2 regions of the Bacillus salitolerans genome follow, and region 2 is predicted to be linked to the other one. Evidence: riboswitches for the same ligand, from Rfam matches in the RefSeq annotation. Region 2 holds a riboswitch; the other holds the start of a gene.
The links. Region 2 has a riboswitch for cyclic di-GMP ahead of ACFSCX_RS07670 (hypothetical protein). Riboswitches for the same ligand answer to the same signal wherever they lie in the genome.

Region 1: linked by a shared signal. The riboswitch ahead of ACFSCX_RS09230 (diguanylate cyclase) and the one ahead of ACFSCX_RS07670 (hypothetical protein) in region 2 are both predicted to bind cyclic di-GMP.

The regions. Positions count from the first base shown of each region.
Region 1 covers NZ_JBHUEM010000011.1:42,515-46,721, reverse strand. Annotated here, with positions in the region: gene secA (preprotein translocase subunit SecA) at 1-203, shown strand, start outside; one part of gene prfB (peptide chain release factor 2) at 293-364, shown strand; one part of gene prfB (peptide chain release factor 2) at 366-1,394, shown strand; cyclic di-GMP riboswitch class I at 1,508-1,590, shown strand; gene ACFSCX_RS09230 (diguanylate cyclase) at 1,784-4,207, shown strand, end outside.
Region 2 covers NZ_JBHUEM010000008.1:5,002-9,208, reverse strand. Annotated here, with positions in the region: gene ACFSCX_RS07675 (PAS domain S-box protein) at 1-1,269, opposite strand, end outside; gene ACFSCX_RS07670 (hypothetical protein) at 1,629-1,880, opposite strand; cyclic di-GMP riboswitch class I at 1,989-2,074, opposite strand; gene ACFSCX_RS07665 (Type 1 glutamine amidotransferase-like domain-containing protein) at 2,199-2,759, opposite strand; gene ACFSCX_RS07660 (YndM family protein) at 3,042-3,476, shown strand; gene ACFSCX_RS07655 (sulfite oxidase-like oxidoreductase) at 3,509-4,105, opposite strand; gene ACFSCX_RS07650 (SDR family NAD(P)-dependent oxidoreductase) at 4,118-4,207, opposite strand, start outside.

The DNA.
Region 1 (4,207 bases), on a different contig from region 2:
AAGAGACCTCCAGGTATATTATGAAGGCACAAATTCGCAATAACCTTGAGCGACAAGAAGTGGCTAAAGGGCAAGCCGTCATTCCAAATGCTGATGGTCAAAAGCCAAAACGTAAGCCGGTTGTGAAAAGTGTTACAGTCGGGAGAAATGATCCGTGTATTTGCGGAAGTGGTAAAAAGTATAAGCAATGCTGCGGAAGCTAACATATTATAAGGATGGAAAGTAAGCTTATGTCGTATGGCATAGGCTTTCTTCACGAAATATATAGAAAAGGTTCTATGAGGTGAACACAATGGAATTAGTAGAAATCAGACATGAACTTGAAAAAATGGAAAAGCGTTTAGCTGACTTTAGGGGGTCTCTTTGACTTAGAAGAGAAAGTGGCACGTATTCGTGAGCTTGACGAACGAATGGTTGAACCAAACTTTTGGGATAACCAACAAGCCGCTCAAACCGTCATCAACGAGGCAAATGGGTTAAAAGATCTTGTGAATCAATTTAATGATTTAAATGATGCATATGAAAATTTAGATATGACATACGAGCTGTTGAAGGAAGAAAATGATGATGATCTTCTTAAAGAGCTGATTCAAGAGGTTAAATCTTTAACAAAGGAATTCAATGAATTTGAGCTTCAGCTATTGTTGAGCGAACCATATGATAAAAACAATGCGATTCTTGAATTACATCCAGGGGCTGGTGGTACAGAATCACAAGACTGGGGATCAATGCTCCTACGAATGTACACGCGCTGGGCAGAACGCAAAGGGTTTAAAGTAGAGACGCTTGACTATTTACCTGGAGATGAAGCTGGGGTAAAAAGTGTTTCGTTACTTATAAAAGGTCACAATGCTTATGGATATTTAAAGGCAGAAAAAGGTGTACACCGTTTAGTTCGTATCTCTCCATTTGATTCATCTGGACGCCGTCATACATCCTTTGTATCTTGTGATGTATTGCCAGAATTTAATGATGAAATTGATATTGAAATCCGCACGGAAGATTTAAAGGTTGATACGTACCGTGCAAGTGGAGCTGGTGGACAGCACATTAATACGACCGATTCTGCCGTTCGTATTACGCATCTTCCAACAAACACAGTGGTGACGTGTCAAACGGAGCGCTCACAAATTAAAAACCGCGAACGCGCGATGAAAATGCTGCAAGCAAAGCTTTATCAGAAGAAGATTGAAGAACAACAAGCTGAGTTGGATGAAATCCGTGGCGAACAAAAGGACATTGGTTGGGGAAGTCAAATTCGTTCATACGTTTTCCACCCATACTCGCTAGTTAAGGATCATCGCACCAATTATGAAGTTGGAAATACCCAGAGTGTGATGGATGGAGATTTAGATCCATTTATCGATGCATTCTTACGATCAAAATTAAAATAGACAGTCCCATAACTAGGATAAAACACTAAAATTGTTAATATTTAGTCGTTTTATCCTAGTGCTTTTTACGGAGATAGTATATAATGAAAAAAACGTTAGAAATGTCCGAAAACTCGATATAGAGGCAAACCATTCTAAAGGATGGGACGCAAAACTAAAGGGGCTAAATCATTAGATAAGCCAGCCAGTTGCAATCTAGTTCAGCAAATACCCTTTTTTAGGGTGTTTTTTTTCTTCTTCAAAAAATCAAATGATAAACTTCAATAAATTCTGTACATAAAAAATTAAGTAGTCTCATGCTGCCAAGAAACAAGGGACTAGCATAGTTTTGTGATAATTGATTTGGATTGTAATCTATAAATCTTATGATAGGACTGTGATGTGAAGTGGTGAGAATAGTAGATTCAAGTGAATACAAACTACTTAAGGAAGTAGAACACGACGATGGTTTAGGTAAAACATACACAGCTTTTGATAGGCAGCATACCCCACTTTTGCTTCATGTGATACCGAGTACGATGACTACCTTTATTGGCGAAGAACATATTAAACTCAGGTTAAAATCTCTTGCTCAGAGCCATTCGTCTTTTCTGCCAATTCGAAAGGTTTATTGTCAACAGGGCGAAGTGATAGTGGAGTATGAGAATCACCAAAATTTGGTCACTTTGCACGAATATATGAAAGGGAAGACGTTTAAGGATACGATTAGAATCCTTGAGAAAATAGCCATTCAATTAGAGGTTTTGCATCATGAAAGTGTAATACAAGGAGCGATTGTACCTAGTTACGTATGGATAACTGAAGGAAATGAAGTTAGATTTATGCCGCTTTATACACAATCACCATATGAACTACTTCACGGAATGCAAAGACCTCATTATCCTTATTTCGCTCCAGAGCTGTACCATTTAAATAAATTTGATATGCGTACAGATATTTATAATCTGGGGATTTTGTTTTATGAAATACTAACTGGCACAAATCCAAATAACATGGTGACAAAGCAGAATAATGTAACGATTGAACAAATGGATCTACCTTTTCATTTAAAGAAATTAGTTCTACAGATGATTCATAAACGTCCAGTTAGTAGGCTGCAATGGGTAGGACAAATAATAAATGAACTTCAAAGAATTCAAGGGAAGGATCATCAAGAAAGAAACTCAGATACATGCTTGTATGGCTCCCACTATTTATACTCGCCTGAATTTATTGGAAGAAAAGAAGAGTTACAGATTCTTTCAAAACTAAACCGTTCGATTATTGAAGGAAGGTCACAAAGTATTCTGATCAGTGGCCCAACGGGAAGCGGGCGCAAGCGCCTATTTTTTGAAATTACCGAAGACTTTTCAGGGCAAATTGATTATTATGTTTCAAGAGCAGATGACACTCCATATTCAGTCATTGAGCAGCTTGTGACAAAAATAATTAAAATATCGATTGCACGGCCGATTCTTCATCCTATATTAAATCATTTACCTGGTTTAGCAGAAGTATTTCCTAAACTGAAAACTGTTTATAAGCATCAGTTAGAGTCACAGGATTCACCAGCCTTCTCTTTACTCCAGACAGAACAGTTTCTTGTTGATTTCTTTATTGACTTTCTAACAATATCTGAAACGAGAATCGTGTTTGGTATTTACTCAGCTGAAAGGATGGATCCTTTTTCACTCTCGATATTAAAACGATTATTATCGTTAGAAGAAATTGTGTTAGGTGTAATTGGGATTGGTGAGGCTCATGAACTAGGTGAGCTTTATGAAGAAGGGATAGACCTTCAACCTTTACCGTTACGTGAGTATGCTCATTTTTTATTATCTATTTTTGGAAAGGCAAGCTTCTTACAAGAAAAATTAATAGAACGGCTGTACCACTATTCCAATAAGAATTTGACAAAGACAATAGAGCTTGTTCATTATTTAGCTGATACAAAGCAGCTGTATATTCAGCATTACAGCTGGCATTTAGTGGATAAGAACATCCGTGCTTTATCCTTACCACCATCTGATGAACTGATGATCAATCATAAAATACAGTTGTTATTAGAAGAGGAGAAACGAATCTATCAGGTTTTATCTCTTGTTCAAATACCTATCGTGAATCATCACAGCTTTTTATCGATGATTGCCAAGGTGGCGGGTGTTGAGTCTAGTGAAAAGGTGTTACAAGCGATAGAATCTATTCAAAAACAAGGCTTGTTGTTGAGATTAATGACGAATTATGAATTTCCATCACTAACGATTAGGGAGTTTGTAGAAAGTACGATTGATGAAACGAAAAAAGACTCCATTCATCACGAGCTTGCCATGCAGTTAATAGATGGAAGACACTACTCGATGGTTGCGTATCATTATAGTCAAAATGGAAATTGGAGAAAAGCAGCGCTCTTTTATTTAATCGAGGCAAGAAGAAGCTTTCGAGCTAGTCTCTATATAAAGGCTGTAGAAATGATTGAAAAATCTGTTCATATATATGAACAGTATCTGGATGGCATGCCACCCAAGGCAATGCTTCTTTTAATGGGGTATAGCTTCGAGAGATCAGGCCAATTGATGAAAGCCATTGAGATTTATAAACAGTTACATGAGCAATTCGATTCGATTAAAGCCCTTATACGACTAGGATTTTCTTGTTCGAATACGAAAAACTACGTAGTATTTGAGGAGGTAGAGGGGAAAATTGAACAGCTAAGTTTAGATGCTGGTATCCCGGTAAAGTATCGAATTGAGCTGAAAATTATTCTTTCAACCTGGAGTATTATTACAAAGCGAGATTTTACATTGGTAGAAGAATTAACACAGTTACAAAATACA
Region 2 (4,207 bases):
TTCTGCATCTTTTTTATCTTCTGGGTGAACAAACTCAATACCTCTTCTTCCTAATAGTTCATCTACCTCATACCCTAACAATGAGCGAATGGCTGGTGACAAATAGGTTAACGTTCCATCAGGAGAACTATATGTAATAACATCTTGTGAATTTTCAGAAATAACCCGGTATAATTCTTCACTTTTTTCGAGTTGTTCCTGTTCTTTTTTTCTTTCTGTTACATCCTTGATAATACCAACAATTTTCGTTATTCGTCCCTCTTCATTTACTAATGTTTCTCCTGTGATTTCTACAAACCTAATATCCCCGTTATCTAGCCTTATTCGGCACTGACAGTTTAACGATTCTCCTTCTGTTGCTCTTGTAAAATGATCTTTTACCTTTTCTATATCAGTTTCTTCAACGATTTGAAGGAAGTCAAGAAACTTCAGTTTCGTTACCTTCAATTGTCTTCCAATTATTGTAGAAACGTTATCCTCCCAATAAAAATAATTATTTTTCAGCTCCAACTCCCAGCTTATGAGCTTTGCAATGGTTAATGCTTGATTTAACCTTGCTTCTCTTTCTTGTCGCTCTTGTTCAATAAGCTTACGATCGGTTATATCTTTAGCAATTCCGTAAACCCCGATTATCTCTTGATCTACGACTATAGGTAGATTAGTCACAGCAACTTCTACTTGATCCCCATCTTTTGTCAGACATGTAACTTCATAGCTTTGAGGGTAACCTCTAGAAGCTTGCTGAAAAAAATAATCTACACTCTCTTTATCCTCAGTAGAAAGCAGAATTCTGTAGTCCATCTTTAGAGCCTCTTGCTTTGAATAACCAAATAATTTCTCAAAACTCTTATTGACCGAAAGATAGTTTCCGTTTAAGTCAAATGAATAAACCGCATCCGGGTGAAAAGTAAATAATGATTCGTAATGTTGTTCTGTCTTCAGTAACGCTTTCTTTGCTTTACTTATACTACGAAAATGTACGACCAATCCTTCATTATTCGGATAGGCCCTTACATCAAACCATTCATTTAGCGGTGGATAGTACTCTTCAAACTCAACAGTAATACCTTCATTTACAGCTCGATGATATTGATGAAAAAATGTTGAGTCAACGGTTTCCTCAAATTCATCCCATACTAGTTTTCCAATGAGGTCAGCCTTTTTTCGAGACAGTAATTCTTCACCAGCCTGGTTTATGTAAATAAAATTCCAATTATTATCCAAGACGAAAAGAGCATCCCTTAAATCGTCAGTAAAGTTGGTATTCATTTTCTCTTATCCCTTCTACAACCAATAGTATTTTCTGTTCGTATTACGGAGACGCTAAAAAGGCCACAACAAATATAAGATTAGAGATACACCTTACACTTTGTTTGGCCTTATGACTAACACTTCTATTGTTTAGTTCATCTGTGCACAATAGCTTTATTCATTTGTTTGAACATAATCTGTATAGAAATGAGCATCACTCTCACTGTCCATCTTAACTATACTCTACCTTATTATTCTTTTCAATTATTTGGAAGTTTCATAGTATGAAACTTCCATCATTGGAGGTTTTCCTCATCCTCCACTGATTGTAGATGTGAGTCTCACAGACGTTGCCACAGGAAGTGGGGGTCTTAGCGCTAGTTAGAGCGAGATAACCTACCTACACAAATATCTTGTTTATGTAGTAACCTTTCAAAAGCAATTGACAGGTTTCGCATACATTCTGATCGAATATTTTCTTCACATATAAAATCAGAAAATATTTCATTTTGCAACCTATTTAATAATATTGAAAGCTTATCCTCCTCTATTTCATTTACACCATTACCATTAATGAAGGAAATAATTTCACTTTGAAAGTATTCAATTGAGCCAAACAAAACCGTCATAATTGCTCCCACCTTTATGAAAAAAATATGTTATGTAAAAAAGCCCACCAAAAAGATTAGTGGACTTTACCGGTGATTGGTTCCAATTAACCAGATAAGTTCATTCTTTTTGGCAGCCCGACTATCATAGCTTATTCAACCTTAGACTCGTAGCTTTGCGTCCTTATTTTTCAATAAGTTTGCCTTTTACCTATTATACTTGAATCATAAAACGGAAGACATATTTCTTCAACAATTTTCAGCAAATTCTACCAAAAATAGTTAAATTATCCCGAGTAAAAAGTACTAGAAAGTATGCTAGAGAGTGTCACTGCGGCCTCAATATCCTTTTTCAATCTTTATGATCTCTCCATGGAGTTGTACTTCTTCTCCATTTACACTAATCCAATCTCCATCTTTACAAGCATATATTGGATGATGACTTTTCAAGTTTTCTAATTGTGAGATCAACCTTGAATCTCCTTCCCAATGTGGCATAAACTCAAAATCAACTAAATGTAAGGAATTAATATTATTGAGTCTGGAAACATTTTCATCGAGAAAGGTTGCCATTTCAATTGTCTTAGACATTAAAATACTGCCGGCACTTTGACCGATTAAAATACCCCCATTTTCCACATATTTTTGGAGCAGTGGAATGAATCCTCGCTTTCTTATATTCTCTAAAAATATAAATGTGTTACCACCTGACAAAAAAATTGCCTCTCTATTAAGCAATTCGTTTGTAAGTGAAGGGGTATACTCTACATCTAATTCAAAATATACAATATCCTTGAACCCGATTTCATTAAAATAGGTACGACCCACATTAAAGTATTTTCTGCTTAAATCAGACTGTGAAGTGATATACCCCAGCTTTGGAATGAAGTGGTAATCCAATCTGCCAATAATCCTCGCAATTCGATTATTTGTTTATGATGTAGGTCACTTAATAAAATTAGTCGTTTCAATCTTCTGTCTCCCTATCTATTTGTCGTTATTTATTTTTCATTGTAGTAAAACGTATGTACTTCTTCCCCTATTCCAATAATTCGGAAGCATTTTCTTCCATACAACGTGAAAGTATTCTAACAAAATTAGTATGAATCATACATAAATACAACACAATAATAGTTAACGAAAAATACTGTTTAAGAAAAGCAATTTTTTAGGAGGAAAAGCATGAGTCATCTACCTGTACTTTTGATGAAATTTATTTCTAGTGTCCTTATCTTTACTATCGCGCTAGATTTATTTTTCGAGGCTTCCTTTGTAGATATATTGTCTTTTAGCTTGCTACTTACCGTCTTTTCATACTTTATAGGTGATCAAATATTATTGCCTCGAATTGGTAATGCTAACGCTATCATTTCTGACTTTTTCCTTGCGTATGTAACTGTTTGGATATTCGGTAGCATTCTTCTTCATAGCTACCTGCAAATTGCATGGGGAAGTATCATTACCGCCAGCTTTGTTGCTGTTTCAGAGCTATTCGTTCATCGATATATGTTGAGAAGAAGTCCTATAGCACAAGAAACGCAAAGGTCTGCTTTTAATGAAAGATTAGCTTATGGAATGGAGATGGCTGAAGAGCAGAATCCAAGGGATAAAAAATAAATAAATAGCCCCAAAATCCTGAGGCTATTTATTTAATCCCACGTAAACCTTTGTTCTTTCCAAGGATTCCCATACATATGATACCCGTTCTTTTCCCAAAAACCTGGTTTGTCTTCCTTAACAAACTCAATGGCTCTGATCCATTTTGCACTTTTCCAAAAGTATAAATGTGGAACGACAAGCCTTAACGGATATCCATGCTCAGGCGTGAGACTGTTACCATTGTGGGAGTGTGCCACAAGACTCGTCTCATGTAAAAAATCCTGAATCGGCAAATTCGTTGTCCAGCCTTCTTCTGCATGGATGATTACATGTTTTGCTTCTGCTAATGGTTTTGCCTCTTTCGTAAGAATCTCCGTTGACACACCTTCCCATCCGTTATCAAGCTTTGACCAGCCTGTCACACAATGTATATCATTCTTTGTCATTACGGACGGAAAGTCTAGTATTTTTTCAAAGGTATACGTGATTGGGCACTCAACCAATCCAAAGATTTTGAGGTTCCAGTCTGATAAATCAGCTTTATAATATGGCACATTCCCATGATGTAGGACGGGAAATGTTGTCGTTACGTTTTGATTGGGAGGGACACGCCCTGAAGTTTGTGGTTTTGATTTTCCAAAATACATTGCTTGTTCCTCCTAAAAAGTAATCTCTTCATAGGTTGGGGGATTCCACTTCCCGATTTTCTTGCCATTAACACTAAAAATTTGTCCTGATTCAAGTTGTTC